DNA from 3 places in the Massilia sp. CFBP9012 genome. Region 3 is predicted to be linked to each of the others. Evidence: predicted binding sites of a transcription regulator. Region 3 holds the regulator's gene; each other region holds the start of a gene.
The links. The regulator FNR, encoded in region 3, switches genes on or off when oxygen is low (the NO sensors DNR and NnrR bind a similar motif). The targets are predictions, from matches to a motif close to TTGATNNNNATCAA.
Positions count from the first base shown of each region.

Region 1: SOM61_RS19320 (universal stress protein) is a predicted target of FNR. The motif match lies at 3,643-3,656, and genes of this name have one in related genera.
Region 2: SOM61_RS02970 (universal stress protein) is a predicted target of FNR. The motif match lies at 3,564-3,577, and genes of this name have one in related genera.

Region 1 is NZ_JAXCWM010000012.1:2,861-8,165, reverse strand. Features, by position in the region: gene paoA (aldehyde dehydrogenase iron-sulfur subunit PaoA) at 1-565, opposite strand, end outside; gene SOM61_RS19325 (PHA/PHB synthase family protein) at 837-2,618, opposite strand; gene SOM61_RS19320 (universal stress protein) at 2,647-3,495, opposite strand; gene SOM61_RS19315 (hypothetical protein) at 3,885-4,079, opposite strand; gene SOM61_RS19310 (DUF4214 domain-containing protein) at 4,320-5,305, opposite strand, start outside.
Region 2 is NZ_JAXCWM010000002.1:61,700-67,004, reverse strand. Features, by position in the region: gene SOM61_RS02985 (hypothetical protein) at 89-850, shown strand; gene SOM61_RS02980 (Crp/Fnr family transcriptional regulator) at 1,071-1,865, opposite strand; gene SOM61_RS02975 (response regulator) at 2,287-2,931, opposite strand; gene SOM61_RS02970 (universal stress protein) at 3,023-3,490, opposite strand; gene SOM61_RS02965 (protein phosphatase CheZ) at 3,879-4,748, shown strand; gene SOM61_RS02960 (chemotaxis protein CheA) at 4,748-5,305, shown strand, end outside.
Region 3 is NZ_JAXCWM010000001.1:537,186-542,490, forward strand. Features, by position in the region: gene SOM61_RS02165 (formate dehydrogenase subunit alpha) at 1-298, opposite strand, end outside; gene SOM61_RS02170 (formate dehydrogenase) at 317-550, opposite strand; gene SOM61_RS02175 (TorD/DmsD family molecular chaperone) at 537-1,223, opposite strand; gene fnr (fumarate/nitrate reduction transcriptional regulator Fnr) at 1,456-2,217, shown strand; gene SOM61_RS02185 (AraC family transcriptional regulator) at 2,222-2,980, shown strand; gene SOM61_RS02190 (DMT family transporter) at 3,041-3,973, shown strand; gene pdxR (MocR-like pyridoxine biosynthesis transcription factor PdxR) at 3,970-5,305, opposite strand, start outside.

The sequences.
Region 1 (5,305 bases), on a different contig from region 3:
GGATCTCTTCCACGGAGAGCAGGGGCTTCACATTCAGGTCGGCGGTCACGTGGCTCGGAATACCCTGGCGGATTTCCTCGATCACGGACACGCTGGCACAGATCTGACCGGGGGTACAGTAGCCGCACTGGTAGCCGTCGTGCTTGATGAAGGCCGCCTGCATCGGATGGAGCTTGTCTGCCGTGCCGAGGCCCTCGATGGTGGTGATGTTGGCGCCTTCGTGCATGACCGCCAGAGAAAGGCAGGAATTGATGCGGCGGCCGTCCATGATGACGGTGCAGGCGCCGCACTGGCCCTGGTCGCAACCCTTCTTGGAACCGGTCAGGTGCAGGTGCTCGCGCAGCGCGTCGAGCAGGCTGGTGCGGGTGTCCAGCTGCAGGGTGACCGGCTTGCCGTTGACGGTGAAAGTGACGCCGGTGGTGACCGGCGGGGGAGTGGTGGTCGCGTCGGCCGTGGGTGCGGCCTGCTGGGCATGCGCGCCCGGTACGGCCGCAGTCGATACCGACAGGGCGCCGGCGATCAACAGGTCGCGCCGGGTGAGCTTGACGTCGCTGAATTGGTCCATGCTTGTGGCTTCCTTCTCTAGAGTGCGTTGCCCACGTCTGTTCTCGGCGTCAATACTGCGGCGCCGGCAGGTGTGGAAGGGCTTGCGGGGTTGTCGAATTGATTCTAAGTCAGCTATCGGGAAGGCCGCGTTCCCTTGAAACTTGAAGTTTCCTGTTGGCTGTAAATATCAGCCGACAGATAGAGGACGCGGGCAGAGACGGCGGCACGAGCGACATGCGCGCCGGCCAGAGGCGCTGGTCAACGCGATGGAGCGGAAGAGGGAGGCAAACCTATTGCTGAAGGACGTAGTCGCCCGGGGCAGGCGCCGTGTCCGGCATCGGGGCTGGCGGCGCTACATGCTTGCCGGCATGGCGTGACAGCCATTGATCCCAGGCGGGCCACCAACTGCCTTCGAGCTGGGGCACGCGCGCGAGCCAGCGGTCGGGATCGATGTAGGGATCGTCATGGCGATGCACGGCGACTTGGTAGCTGCGGTTGGGACTGCTTGGCGGCGCGACCACGCCGGCATTGTGGCCGCCGCTGGTGAGAATGAAGGTGATCTCGGTGTCGGTGAGCGGAATGATCTTGTACACCGAGCGCCATGGCGCGACGTGGTCGGTGAGCGTGCCCACTGCGCAGATGGGCACGTCGATATCGCTCAGCGAGACGGGATGCCCGCCGGCCAGATAGCGCGAGCTGGCCAAGCTGTTGCGCAGGAACAGGCGGTGCAGGTATTCGGCGTGCATCCGATAGGGCATGCGGGTGGCGTCGGCATTCCAGGACATGAGGTCGCTCTCCTGCTCCGGCAGGTCGAGCAGGTAGTGGCGCAGGCGCCGCGACCAGATCAGGTCGTTGGAGCGCAGCAGCTGGAAGGCGCCGGCCATCTGGCGCGTGTCGAGATAGCCCTGCTGCCACATGGCAGCTTCGAGGAAGCTGACCTGGCTGTCGTCGATGAACAGCGACAGCTCGCCGGGCTCGGTAAAGTCGACCTGGGCCGCCAGCAGCGAGATGCTGGCCAGGCGCCGGTCGTGGTCGCGCGCCATGGCGGCTGCGGCGATCGCGAGCAGGGTGCCGCCCAGACAATAGCCGGCGGCATTGACCTTGCTGGCGCCGGTCTGGGCGACGATGGCGTCGAGCGCGGCAGTGATGCCCAGCTGGCGGTAGTCGTCCATGGTGAGGTCGCGGTCTTCGGCTTGCGGATTTTTCCAAGACACCATGTACACGGTATGGCCGCGCTCGACCAGGTAGCGCACCAGGGAATTGTGCGGCGACAGGTCGAGGATGTAGAACTTCATGATCCAGGCCGGCACGATCAGCAGCGGCACTTCGTGCACGGCGGGGCCGACCGGGTCGTAGCGCAGCAGCTCGATCAGCCGGTTCTGCATCACCACCTTGCCCGGCGTGACGGCCACCTCGCGCCCTGGCCGGTAGTTGACCTCGCGCGGCTTGCCCGCGAGCAGGGCTTGCACGTCGCGCCAGGCGCGCGCGGCGCCATTGGCCAGGTTCATCCCGCCGCTGGCCAGCACGGCGCGCTGCACGACGGGGTTGGTGGTGACGAAGTTCGACGGCGCCACGCAGTCGAGCATCTGGCGCGCGAGGAAAGTGACGACGTCGGCATGGTGCGGCGCGACGCCGCGCACGGTGGAGGTGGCGCGGTGCCACCATTGCTGGCTCAACAGGAAGCCCTGGCTGAGCTGGTGCCAGGGCGAGGTGTTCCAGGCCGGATCGACAAATCGTTTATCCTGGGCCAGCGGCCGCACCAGCTCGGCGCCATCGCCGGCCGGTGTGGCAAGGTATTGAAGCCAGCGCTGCCAGCCGAGGACGGCGTCGCTCGCCAGCTCGTGCTGCTTGTCGGGCGACATCATGAGGTGGCTGGCCCAGTCGAACCACGCCATGCCGAGCGCGGCCGGTGACAGGTTGCCGGTCATGCGCCCCAGCCAAGCCCATAGCACCAGGTCGGCATGGACTTGCCCACCGGCGACGCGCGCATGGCGGTGGGTGCCGCCGAGCCAGGCGCTGCCTTCGAGCCGGCGCGAGCTACCGGCGGCATCGGGTCGGGTGTCAGGCGCCATGAAGAGGACTCGCGGGCTGCCGCTGCGCTCAGTGCGCGATCAGGAGCGGCGTCGTGCTGCCCGCCAGCAGCGAGCGGGTGACGCCGCCGAGGACGAACTCGCGGTAGCGGCTGTGGCCGAAGGCGCCCGTGACCAGCAGGCCGGCATCGTGCTCGCGCGCCACTTTCAGCAGCGCCTCGCCGGTGCTGCTGCGCGTGGTCTCGATGACGACATCGACCTTGACCCCATGGCGCGCCAGGTGCAGCGCCATGTCGGCGCCCGGTTCCTCGCCATGCATCTCGGCCATGACGCCGGGATTGATGAGCGTGAGCTTGACTGCATCCGCCTGCCGCAGCAGGGGCAGGGCGGCGGAAATCGCGCGTATCGCCTGCATGCTGCCATCCCAGCCGACGACGGCGGTGCCGGGCAGGAGCCGGCCTTTCCAGCCGGGCGGCACCACCAGCACGGGACGCGCGCCATGCAGCGCGATGTATTCGGGCAAGCCGCGCGCCTGGGCCGGAATGCCCGGGACGACGATCGGTTCGGCGTCGCGGCTGACGATCACGAGGTCGGCGTAGCGCGATTCGAGCAGCAGGGCGTAGCGGGCGTCGTCTTCGAGCATGCGCGTCTCGAAACTGTTGACGCCGTGGCGCCCAACGGCGGTGCTGAACTCTTGCAGCCGCGCCTCGACGGCCTCGCGCACCCCGCTGAAATCGGATTCGGGCATCATCGGCGCGCCCATCGAGCCGACCAGCAGGGAATAGTCGAACCAGGAAATGCCGGTGGCCGCGCTGCCGACGAGGTGGGCGTCGAAGGCATTGGCCAGCAGGGCGCCGACGCGCAGGCGCCCCTCTTGCTCGGGACTGCCGTCGACGTGAACCACGATGGTCTTGTACATGCTCGTTCCTTTCTTCTCGGTAAAAGCGGACTCGGGCGGATAGGCCTACCGATGTCCCGCTACGGACCCTGGACGGCATCTGGCCTATACGCTTGGATTACTCGAAGTCCACTTTATTCCCGGATCGGACGCATGTCAGGACCGCGGTTGATGTGAATCAAAAAAGCTGGGAAAGAAGGGAAGATGAATGCCGAGTGGCATTGTCAGGAATGCGTACGACTGCTCTGACGCAAGGACGCGGTAGCGATTACCTCTTTTAGGCCTTGTGACTATGCGTGGTGGCCGCATACTTATGTCATTACCGGCGAAGTGGTCGGTTCTCTTGTGTCTCCATCTCGGCCCTGCCGAGGACTTGGCCGTTGCCTGCTTCGTGCGGCAGCGGCCTTTTTTTAGCTGGAGATGCCTGGGGTGCGCGCCGCGACCAGGTCAGGGGCGGTGGACGGTTGCGACTCAGTGGTGACGGGCTTGGCGGCGTGCGCGGTCAGGTCGCCGGGAACGAGCATTTCCCAGTTCGTGCTGACCAGGTCGAGGACCATTTCCTCTTGCCGGCCGCAGCAGGTGCAGGTGCGCTGGTCTCGGGCCATGTTGTACTGCCAGGAGTGGGTCGTCGTGAGTGCGCCCGTGATGGCAGAAAAGAACGATTTTGATGCCGAGAAAAATCCCATGATGCCCGCCAGAAGTTAACTTGGCCAGCGTATTACGGAACTTGTGAGTGCGCAAGATACTGAACAGGTAAAGCCTCCAGGTTCTTGCTTCCGGCTGCTCGAGTGTTGTGAAATGGATGCATTCAATGTCGGACCACGGGTATCGTGGTCCCTTGGTCCTCAAGTGACCTCGAACGTCGTGCTCATCACGCCGACCAGCGCCACCATCTCGGCCGACTCGACCAGGGCCAGCAGCACGTCGCCGCGATCGACATGGCCATTGGCCAGCAGTGCATTCCATTCCGCCAGTTCGAGTGCCGTCGCTTGGCGCTCGAGCGCTGTTTGGTACAGATGCGCAACGAAGGCCGAGTTGTCCAAATCGTTCGTCGCCTCGTCGGAATCAATGAAGCTGTCGGCGATGTAGGCCAGCGAGATGCCTGCTTCCGAGCGTTTGATCCAATAGTTCAGGCCGTCGATATCCGGCCGTCGGTCGTACAGCGCGTCGTACATGCGAGTGAGCACGCCGATGTCGCTGGCGCCGATGTCCAGTGCATGCGACGCCACTATCTGCAGTTTTTCGCCGGAATCGACGAGCGCGAGCGCCAGATCAGCGCGGCTGAGGTCGCCGCTGCTCAGGTTTTGCGTCCAGTAAGCCAGGCCACCCGCATCGGCGGCGCGTCCCAGTACCTGATCGTATAGCCAGGCGACATAGGCCCCATCCGCCTGCGGCGCCTTGCCCGCCAGTTCGGTCGATTCGAGAATGGCCTGCGCCACACCTTCGAGCGTGCCGTCGCCAGCAAGCTGTCGCATCCAGTAATCGAGGCTGCCGGCATCGGGCGCGCGATCGAGCAGGCTTTCATACAGCCGCGTGACGCTGCCGTGCGCCGAGGTATCCGCGCTTGCCTCGGAAAAGTGCAGGGCTTCGATATTGCTCAGCTGATAATTAATATCGGGCCGATCTGTTGGGCTCATGCTGAGCGTGGCGTTGCCATCGATATTGCGAAAGACGTAGAAGGTGTAGTCGTCGCGGCCGGTGCGGTTGAGCTGCAGGGTGTCGTAGCCTTTGCCGCCATCCAGTATGTTGAACGAGATGTGGCCGATCGTGTCTGCGATCCCATCGCCGATGATGATCCGGTCGTCACCGCCGCCGGCATCGACCCGGTCCT
Region 2 (5,305 bases), on a different contig from region 3:
ACCTTGCTTTTTCACCGGGGTACTGTCTACATGGATCGAAGGCGGCGTCATGCCGTCCCGCTAATTTGTAGGATATTGGGAGATTGCCATGAAAAAACGCATCCTGATGTGTTCCCTGGTGGCGGCCCTGGCCCCGGCCGGCATGCTGCTGGCGACGAGCAGCACGGCCCTGGCGCAGACGGCGCCGCAGAGCCGCACCGTGACGCCCGCCATCGAGGGCTTCCATGTCGAAAAAGTGCCGCGCCTGGAGCAGGGCGCCGCCTTGCATTTCCATGTGTATGGGACCCGGAACGCCACGGTGAACGTGACTATTGACGGCGCTACCCGCAGCGTCCAGATGCAGGAAACCGACCCCGGCCGCTACAGCGGCAGCTATGTGATCGGCAACCACGACCGCTTCCAGCCCGACAGCCCGGTGACCGCCGAGATGCGGCTGGGCAGCCAGATCGCGACCACCGTGTTGCGTGACGGCCTGGTGAGCGGGGCTGGGGCTGCGGCGTCGGCGCCGTCGCAAGAGTCGGTGCGGCAACTGGCATCGAAGGACGCTGGCGTCGCCAGCGCGGCCCCGGGCGCCGCGCCGCCGCCACCGCCGCGCACGACCGAGCGTCCACGTGTGGCGCGCTATTGCACCAGCTGTGCAGTCGTCGAGAAGGTCGAGATCGTGCGTGAGGCAACCGGGGGAGCACGGCCGCTGGCCAGCGACGTGCAGGCCGCCCAGCGTTACCGGGTAACCGTCCGCTTCGATACCACCGAAGCGACCCAGGCGATCGAGTACGACAACAATCCGGGATACCGCAAGGGCGATCGGGTACGTGTCAACGATGGGGTGTTGTCGCTGGATAAAGAATAGCGGCGGAGTCAAGAACGGCCCGCAGCAACACCACGTCATTGCTTCCACTGGCAGCAATGACTTCCCGCGCAGGCGGGAACCTAGGGTTGCAAGCGTTTCGATAACGCCAGCTTACTTAGGTTCCCGCCTGCGCGGGAACGACGGTCTTGGGGCTAACTTACGAAGGGTTTGGGGCTAACTAACGGCGGCTAGGGGCTAATTAGTACGTTGACGCTGACGATCAAACCGTTGCCAGCACCTGGTCATCACCAGGCTGATCGAGCTCGGCCTTCTGCTTGGCGGCGCCCTTGGTGCGCGAACGTGACGGTGGCAGGCGGCGCAGGGTCTTGAGTGCGTCGGCGTCCTTGATGCCGATGGTGCGCTGGTCGACGGTGATCAGGCCGATTTCGTTGAAAGCCGACAAGGTACGGCTGACGGTCTCGAGCGTGAGGCCGAGGTAGCTGCCGATCTCGTGGCGCGTCATGCGCAGGTTGAACAGCTTGCTGGAATAACCCATCGCGGCGAAGCGGTCGGCCAGCGAGACCAGGAAGCGGGCCACGCGCGCCTCGGCCGACAGGGCGCCGAGCATGCCGATCATGGTCTGCTCGCGCACCAGTTCGCGGCTCATCACGCCGTACATCATGTTCTCGAGTTCGCTGTGGACGCGGCCCAGTGCGGTCAGTTTCTTGAACGGCAGCAGGATCAGGTCGCAGTCGGACAGGGCCACGGCCTCGGAGGCATAGTGGCGGGTGTGGATGCCGTCGACGCCGAGCATATCGCCCTTCATGGGGAAGCTCAGCACCTGTTCGTTGCCGAACTCGTCGATCAGCACCGTCTTGAGGAAGCCCGAGTTGACGATGTACAGGGTGTCGAAGGCCTGGCCGATCGTGTGCACGCGCTGGCCAGTCTTGAACTGCACGTGCTGGAACAGCAATTCTTCGGAGCTCACCGACACGCTGGTAGGAATACGGAGCAGGTCGCACACTTCTTTCAGGTTGGACCAGAGGCGACCCTGGCGCTGCCGTCCCGCTTCCATCGGGGAATGCAGGGTAGGCTGGGTAACGTTGCGTTGATCTGACGGTGGCTGGGACTGCATGCTCATCTCCGGTAAGGGAATTCAGGTTTCACGCGATCCCGGCGGCACGGCAGCGTGCGGTAGCGCGTCTGCCATGCCATGGTTTTATATGGCTGACGCCGTGACTTGGATCGCAAGCAAGTCGAAACGCTGAATTCAGTATGCCAACACGAGTCCGGCACGAATATCAGCGTTGCCTGAATATGTAGGTAGGACAGATGGTGCAGTCGTAGGAAAACTCCTACCACCAAGAACGCTGCACGAATGGCGGAAAGTGGCAGAGTGGAAACAGAAGGGGTGTGACGCGGTGGCGGAGCCAGCCGGGGAAATGGGGCGTGCGCCGCACGAAAACGACGCGCGGCGGTCAAAGAAAATCAGTGCATCACGCCTTCAGTGGCGACAACAGGCGGTGTGCGACGGCATATTGCACCATCTCGGACAGCGAGCTCATGCCCATTTTCTGCATGATGCGGGTCTTGTGGGTGCTGACGGTTTTCACCGACAGGTGCAGGCCGTTGGCGATCTCGGTGATCGACTTGCCGCTCACCAGGAGCGAAAACACCTCGAATTCGCGGTCTGACAACTGCTTGTGCAGCAGTTGCTCGCTTGGCGCCATGATGTTCAGCGCCAGTTGCTCGGCCACTTCGGTACTGATGTAGGGCCGCCCCGAGGCAACCTTGCGGATCGCCCCCACCAGTTGCGTGCCCGCGCTTTCCTTGGTGAGATAGCCCTGGGCGCCGGCCCGGATTGCGCGCACCGCGTACTGCTCTTCCTCGTGCATGGTGAGGATCAGGATGGCCAGCTTGGGCGCCTCGCTGCGCACCTGCCGGATCAGGTCGACGCCGCTGCGGCCGGGCATGGACAGGTCGAGCAGCAGCAGGTCGAAGCCGCCCTGGCGTACCAGCGACAATACTTCGAAGCCATTGGTGGCTTCGCCCACGATGTCGACTTCCTCGGCGCCGTCCAGGATGCGCTTGAGGCCCTCGCGCATGATCGTGTGGTCATCGGCGATGACGATTCTTACCATTATCGATTCCCTCGAACCTGAAGCGGTTTCCTACCCTGGATCAGCAAAAAATCTATTGTAGCTGTAAATACATGAACGCGTGGTGGCGGGGTCAAGAAGCCGCCGGTTCGGCGATCAGGCGGTGCACCAGCACCGGCTTGGTCGTGTGCGACAAGACCTTGTTGGTGACGCTGCCCAGCAGTAGCTGGTTCCAGCCGCTGCGGCCGTGCGAGCCCATGAAGATCAGGTCGCAGCCTTCCTGCTCGGCGACATCGACGATCTTGAGCGCCGCCGAATCGGAAAACGCCGTCATGCACTGGCACTGGAGGAGAGCGCTGGCGCAGGAGCGCGTGATCCTGCCCATGTATTCCTCGCCCATGCGCCGCATCTGGGCGATGTATTCCTCTTCGCTGGGGTAGGCGGGCGGGATGATTTCGACGTACACGGGATACTGGTACTCGGGGGCGACGAACAGGGCCAGCACCTCGGCGCCCATCTGTTGCGCGAATTTGACGCCGGCGCAGGCGGTGTGCTGCGACACGGCCGAACCGTCGGTGGTGATCAGGATCTTGCGGTACATTGTGGTTCCTCCCACTTGGCCACGCACATTCAGACAACTCAGTGCAGGATGGCGATTTCTGAGACGCAAACAGTTGAGTTCCATCAAATGAACGCAACCTGCCGCGATGCGACACTAAACCTGGAAAACTGACCTGCGATTACAAAATACAACACCGACCTTATGAAAAGCATCAGGAACCCCCGCTTTTAATTGTCGCGGAATTAAGTTTCCTTGTCCATTTTGTTGCATTGCCCTCTCTGAGATTTACCTGCGGCAACCACGCTGCTACACTCGCTTTAATTACTCCACCGAAACTTAACCGGCCGAGCCGGCCCGGTGGACGCAGCAGAACCCCCCGGATTGCAGAGCTGATTGCTCATTTATACATTATGGAGAAGCAGGGATTATGACCGACGCCGCTGACGATTTCGACGCACTATTCGAGGAAGTGGCGGCGCAGCGCACCAGCGCACCGCCCGGCCCCTCCGCAGCGACCGAGCCGGCCCCGGCCGCCGCCAGCAACGACGAGGACGACCTGGAATCCTTGTTCGACCAAGTATCCGCCACCGCTGCCCCGGCCGTCGCCGCCGTGGCTGCCACCGCTGTCGTGGCGACTGTCGCGCCGGCGGCGCCCGCAGCCTCACCGGCCGAGGAAGGCCACGAAGGCGGCATGTTCGAACGCCTGGGCGGCATCGTCCGCCTGTTGCACGACTCGCTGCGCGAGCTGGGCTACGACAAGGCGCTGACCGAGGCGTCGTCGCAGATCGTCGACGCCCAGGACCGCCTGGAATACGTCGCCACGCTGACCGAACAGGCCGCCAACAAGGTGCTCAACACCCTGGACGAGGGCATGCCGGCGCAAGACCAGCTGCAAAAGCAGGCCAAGGACATGGAAACCCGCTGGGCCGACCTGTTCGAAGGCAGGATGAGCCTGGATGAATTCAAGGCCCTGGCCGGCGATTCGCGCCAGTTCGCGGCGCGCGTCAATGAAGCGACCGAAGCCGAGCGTGCACGTCTGCTCGAGATCATGATGGCCCAGGACTTCCAGGACATCACCGGCCAGCTGATCAAGAAAGTCGTCAAGATCACGCAGACCGTCGAGAGCGAACTGGCCCAGCTGCTGCGCGACAACGCGCCTCCTGACGTCAAGGAAAAGCTGGCCAAGAAAGAACAGGAGCAGCCTGCGCCCGTGCAACTGATGCAGGGCCCATCGGTGCCGGATGCGGCGCTGAACCAGGACAATGTTGACGATCTACTTGCCGATCTGGGATTCTAATGGACGATATGCTGAAGGATTTCGTCGTCGAGGCGATGGATCTGGCGGTAAACGTAGAAGAGCACCTGCTGCGCCTCGAACGCGACCCCGAGAATAAGGAAACGCTGAATGCGGTGTTCCGGTCGTTCCACACGATCAAGGGCGGCGCCGGCTTCATGGGCCTGCCCGCGCTGGTGGCGGCCTGCCACCTGACCGAGAACCTGTTCGACGCGCTGCGCACCGGCGCCGCGCCGGTGACGCCGCTGGCGATCGAAGCGGCGCTGCAGGCTTCGGGCTTCGTGGCCGACCAGCTCGGTGACCTGAACAACGGCACGCCGCCGGAAGGCCTGGCGCAGATGCCGGGCGACCTCGAGCGCATCCTGATGGACGCGATCGAAGGCAAGGACAATGCGCCGGCGCCTGCCGCCGCCGCGCCGGCCGCTCCCGTCCCGGTCGCGCCGATCGCACCGGCCGTGGTTGCGGCCCCGGCTGCGGCCGATGCAGATGGCCTCGATTGGGCCGGCATGTATAACGCCGTGGTGCCGGCGGCGAACGCCATCGGCGCCAACGCCGATGTT
Region 3 (5,305 bases):
CGCCCTTGGCGCAGTGGGCGCCCATATTGATCGGCGAATCGAAGGCGGCCTCTTGCCGCACCCAGACGCCGTTGGCGACGACCGCATCGACCGAGCAGCCGACCGAGCAGTGGCTGCAGACGGTGCGCTTGACCACGGTCGGCACCGGGGTATCCGGTACCGGGTCGGCCTGGGCCGCTTCGATCACGTTCAGCGGCAGGTGGCGCGCCAGGGCGCCGGCGCCGGCGGCAACGCCTGCCCCGACCAGGAAACGGCGCCGTTTCAACGCGCTGTCGCGCGTGGACTTGACCAGTGACATATCGATTCCTCTGCTTGCCTACCAGTAGGCGGCGGTCTCGTAATAGCGGCGGATGTGATCCGTCTCGTGGTAGCCGCGCTTGACCTTGGGGTCGGGCGCGGCCGGGGCGGCCTGTGGCGCCGCGGTCGCCGGGGCGGCAGCAGCGGCCACCACCAGCGCGCCCAGCGGGGCCGCCTTCAGGAACCCGCGCCGCGCCGGGTCGGGACGGTCCTGGCCGGGATCCTGCTGGACTCGTGGATCATGTTTGGTCATCGTTTTCCTCTCCTACTCCAAAACTTTCCGCCTCGATTGCCAGGAATGCCTGTGCGAAGTGGGCGACCAGGCGGTAATAGTTGGCGCCTTCGGCATTGGCGATGTCGTCCAGCGCGCGCATGCACCAGGAGCCGATGTGGGCCTCGAAGAAGCGGCGCTGCACGTCCAGCGGCTGGCGCCGGATGCCGGGCGAGCCGGCCACCAGCACGCGCATGGTCTCGCACAGCGCGCCGAGGTGGTCTTCGAACTCGCCCCGCCCCTGTATGCGCGCCAGGCCAAGCCGGGCCAGGTCTTCGCGCAGATGCGCCAGCGGCGTGTCGTTCATGTAGCCGGCCAGGTAGCGCGAGCCATACGGATCGACCGGCGGCGTGCCGACGCTGACGAACAGCGCGCTGAATTCATCGTGGACGAGACGGGGATCCATCACGCCGGACGCCACGGTCAGTTGGTCCCAGGCGCGTTCGAGCGCCGGATCGCCGCCCTCGGCCAGGATGGGATCGCTGGATGCGAGCGCATCGAGCAGCGCCGCGTCTGGCGCGGCCAGCAGCAGCCGGGAGAGCAAGGCATACAGATCCGCCCTGGCCTGGTCTTCGCCGCCTGGCGGCAGATCCGGTCGCACGATTGCGGTGGCAAATGCGCTGCGATCGGGCAAGGTCTGAGTAGTTGATGGCACTGGGGAACACTCCAGTTGTTCAATTTATATGGCAGTGTAGGCCTCGATTGATATTGAGTGCGCACAGTTGCCTAAAACGGCTAAATGAACCCTGCATGGGTGAGCACGGGCGCCGAACGACCGGAACGCAACGGAATTGTTTCTCAATTGCAAATAAATGGCATTTGTTTGTCGAGATTGACGCTTCAACACGTCTATAATCGCGGTGTACCGAACCAAGCGACCATCCCTCATGAGCCAGACCCTGTCCCGGCAAGCCGAGCCGACCATCAATATCCACGCCCTCAAATCCTGCGCCCAGTGCAGCATGCACCAGCTGTGCTTGCCGATGGGCCTCGAAGACGCCGACATCGACCGTCTGGACAAGATCATCGGCCGCCGTCGCCGCCTGGAGCGCGACGAGCGCCTGTACAGCGTGGGCGAATCGTTCCGCAACCTGTACGCGGTGCGCTTCGGCCACTTCAAGACCTACCAGGTGAACGCCGCCGGCGAAGCCCAGATCACCGGTTTCCAGATGGCCGGCGAGCTGCTGGGCATGGACGCGATCAGCGGCACCCACCATTGCGACGCAGTAGCCCTGGAAGATTCCGAGGTGTGCGAGATCCCGTTCGCGCGCCTGGAAGACCTGTTCGGCGAAGTGCCGACCCTGCTGCGCCACTTCCACCGCATCATGAGCCAGGAAATCACGCGCGAGCAGAACGTCATGCTCCTGCTCGGCAATATGCGCGCCGAGCAGCGCTTCGCCGTGTTCCTGGTCAACCTGTCGGCGCGCTACGCCACCCGCGGCTATGCGGCCAACCGCTTCCAGCTGCGCATGTCGCGCGAAGACATCGGCAACTACCTGGGCCTGACCATCGAAAGCATCAGCCGCCTGCTGTCGCGCTTTAAAAAGCAGGGCTGGCTCGAGGTCGACAAACGCGAAGTGACGCTGCTCGATCCGGTCAAGCTGAAGGCGCTGGCGGCCGGCACCGACGTGTGCAGCCCGATGGCCTGACATCATGACGCTGCTGCCTTCGTGCGACATGCACCTGCGCAGCTACGACCGCGTGCACTGGGGCGACCGCCACGACTTCGCCCAGCTGGTGCTGCCGTTGCACGGCGAAGTCGTGCTCGACATCGAAGAGCGGCGCGGCCGGCTCGATCCCCTGCATGGCGCGCTGGTAGCGCCCGGCGCCGGGCATGCGCAATCGAGCCCGGGCGCGAATGACTCCCTGATCGTCGACGTCGATGGCGGCGCCTTCGGCGACGGTCCCTGGCAGCGGCTGCTGGAGCGGCCCTTCGTCACGCTCGGCCCTGCCGCGCGCAAGCTGGTCGAGTTCATGGGACTGATGACGCGCGAGTCCGTTCCATCTCGCGCGCTGGTGCACGGTTGGGTGCCGCTGCTGCTCGACACCCTGAGCCTGGACGCGCCGCGCACCACCTCGCGCCTGACCGCCCTGCTGGCGCGCATCGAGACCGCGCCCGGCCTGGCCTGGAGCACCGAATCGATGGCGCGCGCCGCCAACCTGAGCGTGAGCCGCCTGCACGCGCTGTTTCGCGAAGAGCTGGACAGCACGCCGCATGCCTGGCTGCTGGGCTGCCGCCTGGATTGCGCACGCGGCATGTTGACGGACGGCGCGCGCAGCGTGGCCGACATCGCCATCGCCTGCGGTTTCTCGGACCAGGCCAGCCTGACGCGGGCGATGCGCCGCGTGTTCGACACCACGCCTGCCGCCTATCGGCGCGCAGCGCAGGAGAAACCGCCAAAACCGCAGTAGTCCCGGCCAAGACCAGGGGCAGGTCCAGGCCAGAGAATCTCCACTCAAAGGAGATTCATCATGTACAAAGCTACTGGCGCGGGCGGACTGTCCCGCTCCACCCTGCTCGGCATCGGCGCTGGGATCGCCGCCGGCGCACTCTGGGGCCTGGTCTTCCTGGCCCCGGAACTGGCGCCCGAATTCCTGCCGATCCAGCTCTCGGCCGGACGCTACCTGGCCTATGGCCTGGTCGCCGCCATCCTCATCTACCCTGCCTGGCGACGGCTGCGCCGCCACCTCGGCTGGCCGGCGTGGCGCGCCCTGATCGGGCTCAGCCTCACTGGCAACATCATCTACTACCTGTTCCTCGCCAATGCGGTGCAACTTGGCGGCGTGGCCATGGCCTCGATCGTGATCGGGCTGCTGCCGATCGCGGTCACCATGGTGGGTTCGCGCGACGGCGACGCGGTGCCGCTGCGCCGGCTGCTGCCTTCGATGCTGCTGAGCGGCGCCGGCCTGGCCTGCATCGGCTGGGAGTCGCTGTCGGCGTCCGGACCCGGTTCGCTGGCCGGCCTGGCCTGCGCCTTTGGCGCGCTGGTGTCGTGGACCATCTTCGCGGTACATAACAGCCGCTGGCTGGCGCGCATCGAGGGGATTTCGTCGCATGAATGGAATCTGCTGGTGGGCGTGGTGACGGGCGTCATGGCGCTGGCGCTGGCGGTGCCGGCCTTCGTGCTGGCGCCGGGCGAGCATACCCTGCCGGTCTGGCTGCGGTTCGGCGCACTGGTCAGCGCGGTCGCCATCCTGTGCTCGGTGGTCGGCAACGCCCTGTGGAACCACGCCAGCCGCGCACTGCCCCTGAGCCTGATGGGCCAGATGATCGTGTTCGAGACCATCTTCGCGGCCTTGTATGGCTTTTTGTGGGAAGCCCGCTGGCCAAGCGGGTTCGAGACGGCTGCCTTGGTGTTGCTGGTAGCGGGCGTGATTTCGTGCGCTTCGGCGCACCGGCGCTAGACTTCCGCGATCGCTTCACGCAGACGGCGTACCGCCACCGTCGCCATCTCCGGCGTCGCGAAGTTGGCAAACCCCATCAACAAGCCGCCGCGGCGCGACCGGCCCATCCGCCAGTCGCCGAGGGCTTGCAATCCCATTCCACGCGCCCGCGCCGCCGCAGCCAGCGCCCGGTCGTCCTGCCCGGCAGCGAGCCGCGCCAGCACGTGGATGCCGCCGGCCTGCGGCTGCACCGTCAGCGCGTCTCCCATCTCTCGCGCCAGCGCATCGACCAGGTAGCCGCGCCGCTCGGCGTACAGTGTGCGCATCCTGCGCAAGTGGCGCGCAAAGTGGCCCTGTTCCATGAACTCGGCCACCGTCGCCTGCGGCAGGATCGAACCCGGGCCGGGAAGATGGTCGACCATGTCGCGCACACGCGTCACCTGCGATTCAGGGACGACCAGGTAGGCCAGCCGCAGGCCGGGCAGCAGCACTTTGCTGAAGGTGCCGGTGTACAGCAGCCGGCCGTGGCGGTCGATGCTTTTCAGGGCCGGCAAGGGACGGCCGTGGTAGCGGAACTCGCTGTCGTAGTCGTCCTCGACGATCCAGGCGCGGGCGGCGTCGGCCCATGCCAGCAGTTCGAGCCGGCGCGGCAGCGACATCGCCACGCCCATGGGGCTCTGGTGGGTGGGCGTCACCACGGCGAACCGCGCATCCGGCGCCCGTTCCAGGCCGCGCGCCACGTCCAGTCCTTCGTCGTCGACCGGCACTGGCGCCAGGCGCAACCCGGACTGCACCAGGAAACGCCGTGCAAGCACATAGCCCGGATCCTCGTACCACCCGACGTCGCCATCGCGCAGCAGGACGCGCCGCGCCAGTTCCAGCGCGCCGTGGTAGCCAGGCGTGACAAAGACCTGCTCGTGCGAACAGTCGATGCCGCGCGCGATCCCGAGATAGGTGGCGATGGTGCGTCGCAGGGGGGCATAGCCGGCCGGATCGGGATAGGTCATCGCCATCGTCTCGAGGGCGCGCGAGGTGCGTCCGGCCAGGCGTGTCCAGGTCTTGCGCGGGAAGGCGTCGAGCGCCGGCAACCCGAGCTGGAACGGCATGGCTTCGCCCGGGACGCCTTGCTGCGAACCGGCATCCGGCGCGCTGCGCGCCGCGCTCCGCGGCCGCGCCGGCTCGGCCAGTTTCGCCAGCCGCGGCGAGACGACCGTCCCGGCCGCACCGCGCGCCACGAAATAGCCTTCGCCAACCAGCATCTGGTAGGCCGCTTCGACGGTGCCGCGCGCCAGATTCAATTCGCTGGCCAGGCTGCGCACCGACGGCACCCGGTCGCCCGCCTTGAGCTTGCCC